4 regions of the Streptomyces sp. NBC_01268 genome follow, and region 4 is predicted to be linked to each of the others. Evidence: riboswitches for the same ligand, from Rfam matches in the RefSeq annotation. Region 4 holds a riboswitch; each other region holds the start of a gene.
What was found. Region 4 has a riboswitch for cobalamin ahead of metE (5-methyltetrahydropteroyltriglutamate--homocysteine S-methyltransferase). Riboswitches for the same ligand answer to the same signal wherever they lie in the genome.
Positions count from the first base shown of each region.

Region 1: linked by a shared signal. The riboswitch ahead of cobN (cobaltochelatase subunit CobN) and the one ahead of metE (5-methyltetrahydropteroyltriglutamate--homocysteine S-methyltransferase) in region 4 are both predicted to bind cobalamin.
Region 2: linked by a shared signal. The riboswitch ahead of OG309_RS08820 (cobalamin biosynthesis protein) and the one ahead of metE (5-methyltetrahydropteroyltriglutamate--homocysteine S-methyltransferase) in region 4 are both predicted to bind cobalamin.
Region 3: linked by a shared signal. The riboswitch ahead of OG309_RS25030 (ribonucleoside-diphosphate reductase subunit alpha) and the one ahead of metE (5-methyltetrahydropteroyltriglutamate--homocysteine S-methyltransferase) in region 4 are both predicted to bind cobalamin.

Region 1 covers NZ_CP108454.1:3,968,101-3,972,277, forward strand. The annotation lists gene cobN (cobaltochelatase subunit CobN) at 1-2,386, opposite strand, end outside; cobalamin riboswitch at 2,424-2,566, opposite strand; gene OG309_RS17600 (cobalamin biosynthesis protein CobG) at 2,729-3,982, shown strand; gene OG309_RS17605 (precorrin-8X methylmutase) at 3,979-4,177, shown strand, end outside.
Region 2 covers NZ_CP108454.1:2,025,226-2,029,402, reverse strand. The annotation lists gene OG309_RS08825 (cobyric acid synthase) at 1-1,104, opposite strand, end outside; gene OG309_RS08820 (cobalamin biosynthesis protein) at 1,101-2,093, opposite strand; adenosylcobalamin (AdoCbl) riboswitch at 2,147-2,221, opposite strand; gene OG309_RS08815 (hypothetical protein) at 2,402-2,623, opposite strand; gene OG309_RS08810 (inorganic phosphate transporter) at 2,640-3,917, opposite strand.
Region 3 covers NZ_CP108454.1:5,531,093-5,535,269, forward strand. The annotation lists gene OG309_RS25030 (ribonucleoside-diphosphate reductase subunit alpha) at 1-1,870, opposite strand, end outside; cobalamin riboswitch at 1,999-2,123, opposite strand; gene OG309_RS25035 (GNAT family N-acetyltransferase) at 2,182-2,697, opposite strand; gene mctP (monocarboxylate uptake permease MctP) at 2,785-4,177, opposite strand, start outside.
Region 4 covers NZ_CP108454.1:7,654,036-7,658,212, forward strand. The annotation lists gene metE (5-methyltetrahydropteroyltriglutamate--homocysteine S-methyltransferase) at 1-2,216, opposite strand, end outside; cobalamin riboswitch at 2,381-2,603, opposite strand; gene OG309_RS34245 (alpha/beta hydrolase) at 2,842-4,177, shown strand, end outside.

The sequences.
Region 1 (4,177 bases), 3.7 Mb from region 4:
GCCCGGCCGGGACGAAGCCGCCGTTCAACGCGTGGACCGCGTGCGTGAGTTCGTCGGTGGTGCCGGCCAGGCGCGGGACGACCTGCTCGCAGGCGAAGCGCAGCACCGCGTGCACCTCGGCGCCGTACGCGCCGGCCACGGAGCCGATCGCGTCCACGGACCAGTCCGCCGCCTCCATGCCCTCGACCAGCTCGCGGGCCTTCGCCTCCGCCTCGTCGGCGGTGGTGCGCGTCGCCGCCGACTCGTCCAGGCCGAGCGCCTCGCGCAGGCCCGGCAGCGCCTGCGTGCCGCCCCAGATCTGCCGGGCCCGCAGGATCGACAGGACCAGGTTCACCCGGGCCTCGCCGACCGGGGCGCCGCCCAGGACGTGCAGACCGTCACGGATCTGCGCGTCCTTGACCTCGCACAGCCAGCCGTCGACGTGCAGCAGGAAGTCGTCGAAGCCGTCGTCCTCCGGCCGGTCCTCCAGGCCCAGGTCGTGGTCCAGCTTCGCCGCCTGGATCAGCGTCCAGATCTGCGCGCGGATCGCCGGCAGCTTCGCCGGGTCCATGCTGCTGATCTGCGCGTACTCGTCGAGCAGCTGCTCCAGGCGCGCGATGTCGCCGTACGAGTCGGCGCGGGCCATCGGCGGCACCAGGTGGTCGACGAGCGTGGCGTGCACGCGCCGCTTGGCCTGGGTGCCCTCGCCCGGGTCGTTGACCAGGAACGGGTAGACCAGCGGCAGGTCGCCGAGCGCGGCGTCCGGGCCGCAGGCGGCGGACAGGCCGGCGTTCTTGCCGGGCAGCCACTCCAGGTTGCCGTGCTTGCCCAGGTGCACCATCGCGTCCGCGCCGAAACCCCCGTCCTCGGCGCGGGCGGCGATCCAGCGGTAGGCCGCCAGGTAGTGGTGCGACGGCGGCAGGTCCGGGTCGTGGTAGATCGCGATCGGGTTCTCGCCGAAGCCGCGCGGCGGCTGGATGAGGACCAGCAGGTTCCCGCGGCGCAGCGCGGCCAGCACGATGTCGCCCTCGGGGTTGCGGGAGCGGTCCAGGAACATCTCGCCCGGGGCCGGGCCCCAGTGCTCCTCGACCTGCTCGCGCAGCTCCGCCGGGAGTTCGGCGTACCAGCGCTTGTAGTCGGCGGCCGGGATGCGGACCGGGTTGCGGGCCAGCTGCTCCTCGGTGAGCCAGTCCTGGTCGTGGCCGCCGGCCTCGATCAGGGCGTAGATCAGCTCGTCGCCGTCGCCGGAGACCAGGCCGGGGATGTCCTCGACCGGGCCGAAGTCGTAGCCCTCGGCGATGAGCCGGCGCAGCAGCGCCACGGCGGAGGCCGGGGTGTCGAGGCCGACGGCGTTGCCGATGCGGGAGTGCTTCGTCGGGTACGCGGAGAGGACGAGCGCCAGCTTCTTCTCGCCGTTCGCGATGTGCCGCAGACGGGCGTGCCGGACGGCGATGCCGGCGACGCGGGCGGAGCGCTCGGCGTCCGCCACGTACGCGGGCAGCCCGTCCTCGTCGATCTCCTTGAAGGAGAACGGGACGGTGATGAGCCGGCCGTCGAACTCCGGGACGGCGACCTGGCTGGCCGCGTCCAGCGGCGACAGGCCCTCGTCGTTCTCCTCCCACGCGGCGCGCGAGCCCGTCAGGCACAGCGCCTGCAGGATCGGCACGTCCAGGGCGGCGAGCGCGCCCGCGTCCCAGGCCTCCTCGTCGCCGCCCGCCTGCGCCTCGGCCGGCTTGGTGCCGCCCGCCGCGAGGACCGTCGTGACGATCGCGTCGGCCCCGCGCAGCTCGTCGAGGAGCTCGGGCTCCGGGGCCCGGAGCGAGGCCACGTACAGGGCCTTCGCCCGGGCGCCCTGCCGCTCGATCGCGTCGCAGAGGGTGCCGACGAAGGCGGTGTTGCCGCTCATGTGGTGGGCGCGGTAGTAGAGCACGGCGACGGTGGGGGCGCCCTCGGGCGTGTCCCCCGCGGTCCGCTCCAGCGGGCCCCAGGTCGGCGCGGGGGCCGGCGGCTCGAAGCCGTGGCCGGTCAGCAGCACGGTGTCGGAGAGGAAGCGGGCCAGCTGGCCGAGGTTGCCCGGGCCGCCGTGCGCCAGGTAGGCGTGCGCCTCGGTGGCGACGCCGACCGGGACGGTCGAGGCCTCCATCAGCTGGGCGTCGGGAGCCTGTTCGCCGCTCAGCACCACCACGGGCTTCCCGGCGGCCAGGACCGTGTCGAGGCCCTCCTCCCAGGAGCGCAGGCCGCCGAGGAGGCGGACGACGACGAGTTCGGCGCCGTCGAGGAGGGCGGGGAGGTCGGCCAGCGGCAGCCGGGCCGGGTTGGCGTACCGGTACTCCACCGGGCCTTCGGCGGCGTTCGCCGCGCGGGCGCTGAGCAGGTCGGTGTCGGAGTGCGACAGCAGCAGGAGCATGGCGAGCTCAGGGCCTTCCTCGGGGTTGTCCGCGCCCCGGGTGGTCGTATGGACGGCGGGAGTTCCTGACTCACCGCCCCGAAACTCCGGACCGGCTCACAGTGGCGGGACCGCGCCGGATTCTCACCGGGCTTCCTCCCCGGGGTCCTGGGACCCCATGCCGTCTGCATCCTAGATCGTGAGCGGGCGCGGCGGGGGAGAGCCGGGGGTCGGGCGGATCACACCGGGGGACCGGGCCCCGGTCACGGCGGCCCCGGGCCCCGGTCGTGGCCGGCTCCGGCCCCGGTCGTGGCTGGTTCTCGGCAGGTGGGAGCGGATCCCGCCGTGGGTATGCTCGCCGCCATGTCGGCCACCCCACGCACCTCGCCCGAACCGGGCGAACCTCTCATACGGGACCGCGGCGACGCCTGTCCGGGTGCGCTGCGACTGCACGCGGCGGACGACGGGCGGCTCGCCCGACTCCGGCTGCCCGGCGGGCGTTTGACGGAGGCTCAGGTCCTGGCGCTGGCCGACGCGGCCGAGTCCCTCGGGGACGGCAGCATCAGCATCACCTCGCGCGGCAACGCGGAGCTCCGCGGGCTCGGCGAGGGCTGCGGCGCCGAGCTGGCCGCGCTGCTCGACCGGGCCGGGCTGCTGCCCTCGCCGAGCCACGAACGGGTCCGCAACATCGTCGTCTCTCCGGCCGCCGGACTGGACGGACTCGGCGGCGCCGAGCCGCAGTTGTGGGCACGGGAACTGGACGCGCTGCTGTGCGCGGAGGCGTGGACCGCGGCGCTCTCCGGACGCTTCCTGTTCGTCCTGGACGACGGGCGGGGCGACGTCGCGGGGCTCGGCGGGGATGTGACCTTGCTCGCAGAAGGGCCTCCCGCGGGCGGGGACGTCCGCGCCCAGCTGCGCCTCGGCCCCCAGGCCTTCCGGGTCGCCGCGACCGACGCCCCGCGCGCCGCGCTCGCCGCCGCCGACGCCTTCCTGCGGGCCGCCGAGACCGCCGGGACGGGCGCCTGGCGGGTGCGGGAACTGCCCGAGGGGTGCGTGCCCGACCTGGCGGCCGCCCTGGCGCGCGCCGGACTCGCCGCGGAGCCCGTCCCCCACCCCGTACCGCCGCTGCCCCAAGGGGACCCGCCCGTCCCGGGGCCGCTGGGCGCGGACGCCCTGTACGTCCTCGCGCCGCTCGGCCGGCTGACCGCCGTCCAACTGCGGGCGCTGCTGCCGGCCCGCGAGGTGCGGTTCACGCCCTGGCGCGGTGCGGTGGTCGCCGCGCCGCCCGGCCGGCTCGCCGCGCTCACGGAGCTCGCCGCGTACGGCCTGATCACCCGGCCCGACGCCCCCGGCACCGGCGTCGGGGCCTGCACCGGGCGGCCCGGCTGCGCCAAGTCCCTCGCCGACGTGCGGCGGGACGCGGCCCTCGCCCCGCACGGGCGGCTGCCCGTCCACTTCTCCGGGTGCGCACGCCGCTGCGGGCACCCGCACGGCGCCTGGGTCGACGTCCTCGCCACCGAGGACGGCGGCTACCTGGTCGACGGCGTCCCCACCCTCCGTACCTCCCTGTCCGAAGCGGTCGCGGCGGCCCGCGGCCCGGCGACCCCCACGAGATGAGCGAGAGCAACAGGATGTTCGAGTACGAGAAGGACGGCGCGGAGATCTACCGCCGCTCCTTTGCCACGATCCGCGCCGAGGCGGACCTCGCGGGCCTGCCCGCCGACGTCAGCCAGGTCGCCGTGCGGATGATCCACGCCTGCGGCATGACCGACCTCGTGCGGGACATCGCCCACTCCCCCGGCGTCGTCGCCT
Region 2 (4,177 bases), 5.6 Mb from region 4:
CAGCCCGAGCCCGTCGACCACGCCGGCCCTCGACTCCACCTCGTCCTCGATCCGCTGGCCGAGCGCCTGGAAGCCGCCGCAGATGCCGAGCACCGGGCGCCCCTCGGCGGCGCGCCGGGCCAGCGCGTCGGCCAGGCCGCGTTCCCGCAGCCAGGCGAGGGCCTTGACGGTGCCGCGGGTGCCGGGCACGACGACCAGGTCCGCGTCGACGAGCTCCTCGGGCCGGTCCACGAACCGGACCACGACGCCCGGCTCGGCGGCCAGCGCGTCCACGTCGGTGAAGTTGGACATCAGCGGGACGGCGCAGACGGCGACCCGCAGCACGTCGGCGCCGACCGGCGGCGCCACCACCGACTCGCGGACGGTGCCCCGCAGCGAGACCCGCAGGCCGTCCTCCTCGTCGATGCCGAGCCCGTGCGCGTACGGCAGGACACCGAGGGCGCGGCGTCCGGTGAGCCCGTGGAGCATGTCGAGACCGGGCTCGAGGAGCGTCACGTCGCCCCGGAACTTGTTCACCAGATAGCCGGCGACGAGCGCCTGGTCCTCGGGTGCGAGCAGCGCCGTCGTGCCGAAGAACTGGGCGAACACCCCGCCCCGGTCGATGTCGCCGACGACCACGACGGGCAGCTTCGCGGCCCGCGCGATGCCCATGTTCACGATGTCCGTGCGCCGCAGGTTGATCTCGGCCGGGCTGCCCGCCCCCTCGCAGATCACGGCGTCATACGTGCCCCGCAGTTCCTCCAGGCACGCCATCACGGGCTCGAAGAGCGTCGCCTGGCGCCCGCCGTGGTAGCCGCGGGCGCTCATCTCGCCGACCGGCTTCCCCATGAGCACGACCTGGCTGGAGCGGTCGCTGCCGGGCTTCAGGAGCACCGGGTTCATCAGCGCGGTGGGCTCGACGCGGGCGGCCTGCGCCTGCATGGCCTGGGCGCGGCCGATCTCGGCGCCCTCCCGGGTGACGAAGGAGTTCAGGGACATGTTCTGCCCCTTGAACGGCGCGACCTTGACGCCCTGCCGGACCAGCCAGCGGCAGATGCCGGCCGTGACGACGCTCTTGCCCGCGTCGGACGTGGTCCCGGCGACCAGCAGCCCCCCACCCCTCATGCGTTCCTCCGCTTCAGCGCGCTCGCGATCATCCGGCCGCCGACACAGGCGGCCAGGGTCAGTCCGGTCACCCGGCGGGACAGGCGTACCGCCCGGTCGATGTCGGCGACCTCGACGGGCCGCCCCGCCCCGTTGAGGACGGGCCGGTGCTCGATCCGGCCGCCGTACGCCAGCGTCCCGCCGAGCCGTACGCCGAGCGCGCCCGCGAAGGAGGCCTCCACGGGGCCCGCGTTGGGGCTGGGGTGCTTCGCCGCGTCGGCGCGCCAGGCCCGGGCCGCGCCGCGCGGGTTCCCGCCGGCGACGGTGGCGAGGACGGCGGTGAGCCGGGCGCCCGGCCAGCCGGCGAGGTCGTCGAGCCGGGCCGAGGCCCAGCCGAAGCGGCGGTACTTCGGTGACTTGTGGCCGACCATCGCGTCCAGGGTGTTGACCGCCCGGAAGCCGACCAGGCCGGGCACGCCCGCGACGGCGCCCCAGAACAGGGCGCCCACGACGGCGTCGGAGGTGTTCTCGGCGACCGACTCGACGACCGCGCGGGCCATCGCGGGACCGTCCAGGGAGTGCGGGTCGCGCCCGCACAGGTGCGGCAGGCGCTCCCGGGCGACCTCCAGGTCCCCGGCCGCGAGCGCCCCGCCGATCGCGCGGGCCTCGCGGCCCAGGGTCGTACCGCCGACGACGGCCCACACGGAGGCGGCGGTCAGGGCGACGGTGGCGGCGCGGCTGCCCCGTACCGTACGGGCGGCCAGGGCGCCGAGCGCCATGGTGGAGCCGGCGCAGACGGCGGTGTGCAGGGCGCCCCAGCCGCGGTGGTCGCGCAGCAGGCGCTCCTCGACCGCGCCGGCGGCCCGGCCGAAGGCGGCGACGGGATGGCCGCGGCGGGGGTCGCCCGCGAGCAGGTCGACGGCGAGGCCGGCGGCCGCTCCGTACGCGAAGACTCGGGTGGCACCGGAGGCGCCGGTGGTACCGGGAAAGCTGAGGCCGCGGCCGGGCATGGCGCTCTGTCCTCACTCAGGGTCCGCGCCCTGGATCGACGTGACCGGCGGCGAGAGTTCCTGACTCCCGGCCCCGGGGGGCCGGTCACAGTGGCGGGACCGCGCCGGATTCGCACCGGACTTCCTCTACTGCCGCCGTAATGGCCCCGGCAGTCCACCACGCTGCGCGAACAGCCGTCAACTCACCCTTGACCTGCGTCGGGTCACTGTGCGGAGCGCCACAGACACGACGGCCGGGCGGTCCGCACCCGTGGTGCGGACCGCCCGGCCGTCGTGCCCGTGCGTCGGACGACGCTCGGTGGAGCGCGTCAGATGACGATCAGGTAGATGCCGTACGCCACGGCCGCCGCGCACAGGGCGAAGCAGGCGTAGGCGCCGGTGCGGGCCAGGCCGGCGGAGCCGCCGCTCGCGGCCGCCTCCTCCTGCTTGGAGAGGCCCATGACACCGAGGGTGAAGAGGCCCACCAGGGCGACGGTCGCCACGAGGCTGACTCCGAAGACGGAGCCGAGGGCTGCCCAGTCGATCTTCATGCTTGGTTCCAGTTCCTTAGACCGCGGCGGCGGGGGCCGGGGGAGCGGCCGGGTCCGTGGGGCCCGGGGTGGGGATGGTGGTCTTCAGGTCCGTGTCCGCGACGGCGGCGACGGAGCCGGCCGGCGGCGGCGGGGTGACGGCCGCGATGGCGGTGGTCACGACGCCGGCGGGCTCGGCGGGGGCGGCGTCGAGGTCGTCGGCCGTGACGTTGTTGTGGTCGACCGGCTTGCGACGGGACAGCGACCAGATGACACCGGAACCGGCGACCAGCAGGACCGCGACGGCGGCGATGCCCCAGGGGCCCTGCTTGGTGAGGAACTCGGCACCGGCGCCGACCACGCCCGCGGCGGGCAGGGTCAGACCCCAGGCGACGAACATCCGGGTGGCGGTCGACCAGCGGACGACACCGCCCTTGCGGCCGAGGCCGGCGCCCATCACGGCACCCGAGCAGGACTGGGTGGTGGAGAGCGAGAAGCCCAGGTGGGAGGAGGCCAGGATGACCGTGGCGGCGCTGGTCTGGGCGGCGAAGCCCTGCTGCGGCTGGAGGTCGGTGAGGCCCTTGCCCATGGTGCGGATGATGCGCCAGCCGCCGAGGTAGGTGCCGAGCGCGATCGCCACACCGGCGGCGACGATGACCCACATCGGAGGGTTGGAGCCGGGGGCGAGGACGCCGCCGGTGACCAGGGCGAGGGTGATGATGCCCATCGTCTTCTGGGCGTCGTTGGTGCCGTGCGCGAGCGAGACCAGACCGGCGGAGGCGATCTGGCCGGCCCGGTAGCCCTTGGCGGTGGCCTTCGTCTCGGCCTTCGCGCCGATGCGGTAGGTCAGCCGGGTGGCGACCATCGCGGCGAGACCGGCGACGATCGGGGCGGCGACGGCGGGGATCAGGACCTTGGTGACGATGGTCGGTCCGTTGACCGCGCCCCAGCCGGCCGACATCACGGCGGCGCCGATGAGGCCGCCGAACAGGGCGTGGGAGGAGCTGGACGGCAGACCGAGCAGCCAGGTCAGCAGGTTCCACAGGATGGCGCCGACGAGCGCCGCGAAGATCACTTCTGTACGAATGCCCTCTTCGTTGATGATCCCGCCGGAGATCGTCTTGGCGACCTCCACGGACAGGAACGCGCCGACGAGGTTCAGCACGGCGGACATGGCCACCGCCGTCTTGGGCTTGAGAGCACCGGTCGAGATGGTCGTCGCCATCGCGTTGGCGGTGTCGTGGAAACCGTTCGTGAAATCGAACACGAGAGCTGTCACGACCACAATCGCGAGCAGCAGCGTGATGTGTTCCATTTACCCAGGCAATCGTTTGACGTCAGTGGCTCGTCGAACGTACGCAACCTGGGTGAACGGAAGATGAACTGGATCGGGCTGTGTGGTGTCCCCAACCGGGGTCCCGGCATTCCATTTCCGCCCCCGGAACCGTCCCGGACCGCCCGGCTGTCCACCATGCGGTCAGGGTGCGACCCGGGGTAAGCCCTGCCGTACCAGGACGCATGCGACTCCCACCCCTTCCACCCCTCTCCACCCGTTCCGTCCCATGGACCCCTCAC
Region 3 (4,177 bases), 2.1 Mb from region 4:
CGATGCACTCGTAGACGCCGGCGATCGAGGCGATGGTCGCGGTCGGCGCGATGGCGAGGAGGAGGCTGTTGCGCATGCCGACGGCGGCGATCCGCTCGCGCAGCGCGGCCCAGCGCTCCGGCCAGTTCAGCTCGACGTCGAAGTGGTCCGGGTGCAGCACACCGCGGGCCGTGCGGGTCTTGTCCCAGGCGGGCAGCGGGCCGTTGCGCTCGGCGAGGTCGGCGGAGGCCTCGTACGCGGCCAGCATGATCCGCTCGGCGATCCGGGTGGACAGCGCGCGGGCCTCGGCCGAGTCGAAGGGCAGCTTCAGCTTGAAGAAGACGTCCTGGAGGCCCATCGCGCCCAGGCCCACCGGACGCCAGCGGGCGTTGGAGCGGCCGGCCTGCTCGGTCGGGTAGAAGTTGATGTCGACGACCCGGTCGAGGAAGGTGACGGCGGTGCGCACGGTCTCGTCGAGCCGCGCCCAGTCGATCTGCCCGCCGTCGGCTCCTTCCCGGACGAAGGCGCCGAGGTTGACCGAGCCGAGGTTGCAGACGGCCGTCTCGCCGTCGTCGGTGACCTCGATGATCTCGGTGCAGAGGTTCGAGGAGTGGACGACGGAGCCCGGCTCGGCGGTCTGGTTGGCGGTCCGGTTGGAGGCGTCCTTGAAGGTCATCCAGCCGTTGCCGGTCTGCGCGAGGGTGCGCATCATCCGGCCGTACAGGTCACGGGCCGGCATGGACTTCTTGGCCAGGCCCGCCGCCTCCGCCTTGTGGTACGCGGCGTCGAACTCCTCGCCGTACAGGTCGACCAGCTCGGGCACGTCGGCCGGCGAGAAGAGCGACCACTCGGCGTCCGCGTTGACCCGGCGCATGAACTCGTCCGGGATCCAGTGCGCCAGGTTCAGGTTGTGCGTACGGCGGGCGTCCTCGCCGGTGTTGTCGCGGAGCTCCAGGAACTCCTCGATGTCCGCGTGCCAGGTCTCCAGGTAGACCGCGGCGGCGCCCTTGCGGCGGCCGCCCTGGTTCACCGCGGCGACGGAGGCGTCCAGCGTCTTCAGGAACGGCACGATGCCGTTGGAGTGCCCGTTGGTGCCGCGGATCAGCGAACCCCGGGCGCGGATGCGGGAGTACGACAGGCCGATGCCGCCCGCGTGCTTCGACAGGCGCGCGACCTGGTGGTAGCGGTCGTAGATGGAGTCCAGCTCGTCCTGCGGGGAGTCCAGCAGGTAGCAGGAGGACATCTGCGGGTGGCGGGTGCCGGAGTTGAAGAGCGTGGGGGAGGAGGGCAGGTAGTCGAGCCGGCTCATCAGCCCGTACAGCGCCGCCACCTCGTCCACGGCGCGCACCGACTCGTCCTCGGCCAGACCGCACGCGACGCGCAGCATGAAGTGCTGCGGGGTCTCGATGACCTGGCGGGTGATCGGGTGCCGCAGCAGGTAGCGGGAGTAGAGGGTGCGCAGGCCGAAGTAGCCGAAGCGGTCGTCACCGGCCGCGTCGATCAGCGCGTCGAGGCGCGCGGTGTGCGTGGCGACGAACGCGGCCGTGCGGTCGGCGATCAGGCCCTCGCGGTGGCCGACGGCGACGGAGGCCGAGAAGGAGAGCGCGCCCTGGCCCGCCGCCTCGTCGGTGATGGTGAGGGTGAGCAGCCGGGCGGCGAGCCGGGAGTACGCCGGGTCCTCGGCGATGAGTCCGGCGGCGGCCTCGGTGGCCAGCTCGCGCAGCTCCGCCTCGTCCGAACCGGCGCTGCGGCCGCGCAGGGCGGCGGCGGCGACCTTGCCGGGGTCGGTGTCCGGGAGGTCGGCGGTGAGATCGGTCAGGACCCGCAGCAGCACGGTGCCGGGGCCGTCGGTCTCGATCGCTGCGGCCGGATCGGCGGGCGCGATGGTCACGTGGGGGCTCTCCCTCGCTCGGCTCGGAGCCAGGACGGGAGGCGGGAACGGGCGGCCGTACGCACGGCGGCGCCGCGTCCACCGGCCCACTCCGCGAGGCCCGGACGTCTGTGGCACCCGGAACGGACGGACCGGGCGCGCTGTCGGCAGGTCTTCGGACTCACCCTGGGCGCGAAAGCGCGCAAAACACACCGTTGCGGGACAGTTCCGGATTTCCACCGGATTCCCCTGCGGCGACAGCGAGGACGAGCATACATGTGGGGGGCGCCGCTCGCGGCACCCCCCACATGTTGTGTCGGTCGGAGTGGAGCTCAGAGCTCCAGAACGTAGGTGAAGAGCGTGAAGTCCAGCCCCTGGACGGGATTCCAGTCCCGCTCGGGGGAGCGTACGAAGCCCAGTCGCTCATAGACACGGTGGGCGGTGGTCATCGTCCGCTGGGTGGAGAGCACGATCCGCGCGCACCCCTCGACGGCCCGCGCCCGGTCCACACAGGCCCGCACGAGGGCCTCCCCGACGCCCCGGCCGCGCGCCGCGTGCGCGACCGCCAGCATGCGGAACTCGGCCTCGCCCTCCCGGGCGATGTCGGCCCACTCGGCGCCGCCGGCGGTGAAGGTCACCCCGCCGAGGACCGTGCCGGCCGCGTCCGTGGTGTCGACGGCCACGAGCACCTCGGCCTCGGCGTCGCGCCTGGCAACGTCCCGCAGCAGGTGCAGGTACGCGTCGTCCTCGCCGAAGCTGAGGAACCCGTCGTCGAGATAGGCCCGCGCGGTGATCTCGCCGAGGGCCGCGTACTCCTCGGGCCGTACCGCCCTGATCGTGAAGTCCATGCACGGCAGTCTGCCCCCCGGCGCGGCTCCGCCCGCCCCGGATGACCGGAGGCGGGCGGAGACGGTGGAGCCGACGGCCCGCGGGGCTCAGTGCCCGGCGGTCCCGACCTTCGGCAGCTCGGTGGCGACACCCGCGTCGCCGGCGTCCGCCGTGTAGTCCTCGGGCGAGGTCTCGTCGACGCCGTCGGGCGCCTTGAGCGCCTTCAGGACGAAGGTGAGGACCACGGTGACGACCAGGTTGAGCACGAAGGCGGTGAGGCCGATGTAGCCGATCTCGCCGATGCCGGGGATCTCGGCCGAGGAGCCGCCGAAGTGCTTCTGGGTGGGGCTGGCCACGCCGTACGCGGCGGCGGTGCCGTAGACCATGCCGACGGCCCAGCCGGCGAGCAGCGCCCAGCGGTGGAACCAGCGGGTGAACAGGCCGCCGACGAGGGCGGGGAAGGTCTGCAGGATCCAGATGCCGCCGAGCAGCTGGAAGTTGATGGCGACGGTCTTGTCCATGGTGAGGACGAAGACCAGCGCGCCGACCTTCACCAGCAGCGAGACCAGCTTGGAGACCTTGGTCTCCTGCTCGGGCGTCGCGTTCGGCTTGAGGAAGTCCTTGTAGATGTTCCTCGTGAACAGGTTGGCCGCCGCGATCGACATGATCGCGGCCGGGACCAGGGCGCCGATGCCGATGGCGGCGAAGGCCACGCCCGCGAACCACGAGGGGAACATGTCCTCGAAGAGCTGCGGGATGGCGAGCTGCCCGTTGGTGACCTTCACGCCGGCGGCGATCGCCATGAAGCCGAGCAGCGCGAGCAGGCCCAGCATCAGCGAGTACAGCGGCAGGATCGTGGTGTTGCGGCGGATCACCTCGCGGCTCCTGGAGGAGAGCGTCGCGGTGATCGAGTGCGGGTACATGAAGAGCGCCAGCGCCGAGCCGAGGGCCAGCGTCGCGTACGTCCACTGGCCGGCCTCGCCGGGCACGAGCGCGCCCTTGGGCTTGCCGGTGGCCGGGTTGACCGTCTGGTAGGCCTCGCCCGCCTTGGCGAAGATCTCGTCGAAGCCGCCCAGCTTGATCGGGATGTAGATGATCGCCACCGCGATGACGATGTAGATCAGGGTGTCCTTGACGAAGGCGATGAGCGCCGGGGCGCGCAGACCGGAGGAGTACGTGTACGCCGCGAGGACGCCGAAGGCGATGAGCAGCGGCAGGTCCTTGACGAACCAGTTGGTGCCCTCGCCGCCGCCGACGCCCATCACGTCCAGGACGGCCTGGATGCCGACGAGCTGGAGGGCGATGTACGGCATGGTGGCGAGGATGCCGGTGACGGCGACCGCCAGCGACAGGCCCTTGGAGCCGAAGCGGCCGCGGACGAAGTCGGAGGTGGTGACGTAACCGTGCTTGTGGGACACCGACCACAGGCGGGGCAGGAAGGTGAAGATCAGCGGGTAGACCAGGATCGTGTACGGCACGGCGAAGAAGCCGGCCGCGCCC
Region 4 (4,177 bases):
GGGTTGACCCAGAGCCGCTCCGCGGGGATCGCCTCAAGTCCCGCGCGGAGCAGGGCGGTGGCCTCCTCCGGGGACGGGACGCGGGGGGAGTGGATGTCCCAGACGCCGGGACCGGCCTCGCGGGGGTAGCCGTGGGCGGCGAGTTCGCGGGCGACCTGCATGTGGGAGCGGGCCGCCTCCAGGCTGATCACGTCGGCGTCGAGGTCGTCGATGGCCTGGACGACGTCGCCGAACTCGGCGTAGCACATGTGGGTGTGGATCTGGGTGTCGGGCCGCACTCCCGCGGTGGTGAGCCGGAACGACTCGGTCGCCCAGGCGAGATACGCCGGGTGGTCGGCCTCCCGCAGCGGCAGGGTCTCGCGCAGCGCGGGCTCGTCGACCTGGATGACGGAGGTGCCGGCGGCCTCCAGGTCGTTCACCTCGTCGCGCAGCGCGAGGGCCACCTGCCGGGCGGTCTCGCCCAGCGGCTGGTCGTCGCGGACGAAGGACCAGGCGAGCATGGTGACCGGGCCGGTGAGCATGCCCTTGACCGGCTTGGGCGTCAGGGACTGCGCGTACGTCGTCCAGCGCACCGTCATCGGCCGCGGACGGGAGATGTCACCGGCGAGGATCGGCGGACGGACGTACCGGGTGCCGTACGACTGCACCCAGCCGTGCCGGGTGGCGAGGTAGCCGTCGAGCTGTTCGGCGAAGTACTGCACCATGTCGTTGCGTTCGGGCTCGCCGTGCACCAGGACGTCGAGCCCCGCCTTCTCCTGGAAGGAGACGACCTCCTGGATCTCCGCCCGGATGCGCTCCTCGTAGCCCTCGTCCCCGATCCGTCCGGCGCGCAGGTCCGCGCGAGCGGCGCGCAGTTCGGCCGTCTGCGGGAAGGACCCGATGGTGGTGGTCGGGAGCAGCGGAAGCCCGAGGTGGGCCCGCTGGGCGGCGGCACGCCGCGCGTAGGACGGCGAGCGGCGGCGGTCCGCCTCGGTGACGGCCCGGACCCGGGCCCGGACGGCGGGGTCGCGGGTGAGGGGGGAGGCGGCGCGGGCGGAGCGCGCGCTCCGGTTGGCGGCCAGCTCGCCGCTGATGGCGTCGGTGCCCAGGGACAGGCCCTTGGCCAGGGCGACGACCTCGTCCGTCTTCTGCCGGGCGAAGGCGAGCCAGGCCAGGACCTGCGGGTCGACGTCCTCCTCGGCCGCGGCGTCGAGCGGCACGTGGAGCAGCGAGCACGAGGCCGACACGTCCACGTGGCCGGCGAGACCGAGGAGGGTGCCGAGGGTGGTGAGGGAGCTCTGCAGGTCGTCGACCCAGACGTTGCGGCCGTCGACCACGCCGGCGACGAGCCGCTTGCCGGGCAGGCCTCCGACGGCCGCGAGTCCGTCGAGGTTCGCGGCGGCGGGCCCGGTGAAGTCGAGGGCGAGTCCCTCGACGGGCGCCTTCGCGAGCACCGGGAGGGCGTCGCCCAGCCGGTCGAAGTAGGAGGCGACGAGCAGCTTCGGCCGGTCCCGGGCGGCGCCGAGATCGCGGTAGGCCCGTGCGGCGGCGGCGAGTTCGGCGGGCGTGCGGTCCTGCACCAGGGCCGGTTCGTCGATCTGCACCCACTCCGCGCCGGCGGCCCGGAGGTCGGCGAGGACCTCGGCGTAGACGGGCAGCAGGCGGTCCAGCAGGGTCAGCGGCTCGAACTCCGCCGCCACGCCGGGGGCGGGCTTCGCCAGCAGGAGATAGGTGACCGGTCCCACCAGGACGGGTCGGGCGGTCAGACCCAGCGCGAGGGCCTCGCGCAGCTCCGTGACCTGCTTGGCCGAGTCCGCCGAGAAGACGGTGTCAGGGCCCAGTTCGGGGACGAGGTAGTGGTAGTTGGTGTCGAACCACTTGGTCATCTCCAGCGGCGCCACGTCCTGGGTGCCGCGGGCCATGGCGAAGTAGCCGTCCGTCGCGTCGGCCGCCACGGCCTCCTGGTGGCGGCGGGGGATCGCGCCCACCATGACGGTGGTGTCCAGGACGTGGTCGTAGTACGAGAAGTCGCCGGTCGGCACTTCGGTGATGCCGGCGTCGGCGAGCTGCAGCCAGTTCGTCCGGCGCAGCGCGGCGCCGGTGTTCCGGAGGGCGTCGGCGGTGACGCGGCCCTTCCAGTAGCCCTCGATCGCCTTCTTGAGTTCGCGGTTCCGCCCCTGACGGGGGTAGCCGTACACGGTGGCCCGTGCTGCCGCGGCTGCGGACTTCGTGGTCACGGAGATCTCCTTCGCGAGATGAATCCCTGAGGTCCGGAGACCTGACGAGGGGCGAAGGGAGACCGGGAACAGGCGGATGCGCACGCGCGCAGCAAGGCACGCTCGTCCGCCTGTATGGTCGCCGACCCGCCCTCGAGGTCACCGGATGGCCGCGCGCGGAATCGTCCGCGTGCGGGCAACGGGCAGGTCTTCGGACTCGCGGGCACGTCCCGTCGTACGGGACTCCTACTGGCCGTCGCTTCCCAGGTCCGGTACGTCGGACCCAGTGCTGTGTGACGGCGGTCGTTCCCACTCACCGCTGCGGGGCAGTCCCGGATTCCCACCGGGTTCCCTCTTACGACGCATCCCGCCTGGCGGACGGGGCGAACCAGCTGCGCCCTCACTCTAGACCACGGGCCACACCGGCCGGCGGGTGAAGCCGGGCCCGGCACACCGGAGTTCACGTCGCGACCAGGCCGCAGGGGATCAAGGACCCTGTGGAGGTGGCTGGTTCTGTGCCATCGGTCAGGGTCGGGTCCTCCTTCAGGGGGAGATGATGCCGTCCTTCGGGGGGATTCCGGCAAGTCCCCTCTGAGCAAGGGTTCTTGGGACAGAACGTCCACCTCCCGCGAGGATCTCCATCACCGTGCGAAGCAGACGAACAGCGCCCGCCGTGGCCCTCGGCGCCATCGCGACGCTCCTCCCCGTTCTCACCCCCGCCGTGGCCTCGGCGGCCGGACCGGCGCCCCGGGCCGCCACCGCGACCACCGCCACCCCGTCACCCGACCCGCTCGCCCGCTACGGCCGGCAGAAGCCGCGCTGGAGTCGCTGCGACGCCGAAGGGCCGGCGGAGTACGAGTGCGCGACGATCGAGGTGCCCCTCGACTACGCCCGCCCGAACGGCCGCACGCTCGACCTCGCCGTGTCCCGGACGAAGGCGACCAGCGCCCGTGACCGGCGCGGTGTGCTGCTGCTGAACCCCGGCGGGCCCGGCGGATCGGGCCTCGACATGCCGGTCTGGATGGCGCCGATGCTGTCGGACGACGTGAGGAAGCGGTACGACCTGATCGGCTTCGACCCCCGGGGCGTCGGCCGGAGCAGCCCGGTGAGCTGCGGACTGAACGACGCGGAGACCGCGTGGCAACGCCCTTACAAGGCAGCGACGTTCAAGCGGGACGTCCAGTGGGCGCGGACCGTCGCGGAGAAGTGCCGGGCGCGGAACGGCGCCGTCCTGTCGCACCTCACCACCCGCGACACGGCACGGGACATGGACGTCATCCGCGCGGTGCTCGGCGAGAAGAAGATCTCGTACCTCGGCTACTCCTACGGCACCTATCTGGGAGCCGTCTACACGCAGATGTTCCCCAAGCGCGCCGACCGGTTCGTGCTCGACAGCGCGGTCGACCCGGAGCGGATCTGGCGCGGCATGATCCGGATATGGGCCGAGGGGGCGGAACCGGCGTTCACGCGGTGGACCGGCTGGGCCGCCGAGCGGAACGCGACCTACGGGCTCGGCGCCATCCCTGCCGAGGTCGGCGCGACGTTCTGGGCGCTGGTCGCCCGGGCGGACCGCGAGCCGATCGAGCTCGACGGCGTCGCCCTGACGGGCGACGACATCCGGCTCGGGTCGCGGGCCGTCTTCTTCGACGTGGCCTACGCCGCCGAGGCGGTCGTACGGCTCAAGGACGCCGCGGAGGGCCGGACCCCGGCGCCGGCGCGGCGCGGCACGCCGCCCGCCCCGGTACCGTCGGCCTTCGCCCGCGCGGCCGACGCCCCGGCCGACGCACCCGCCGTCCCGGCGGACAACATGGACGCCGCCTTCTGGTCCGTGGTGTGCGCCGACACCCGCGCGTGGCCGCGCGACCCGGAGCGGTACCGGCGCGACGCGATCCGCGACAAGCGCCGGTACCCGCTGTACGGGGACTTCGCGTCGAACATCAAGCCGTGTGCGTTCTGGCGGGGCGGGGCCGAGCCCGCCACCG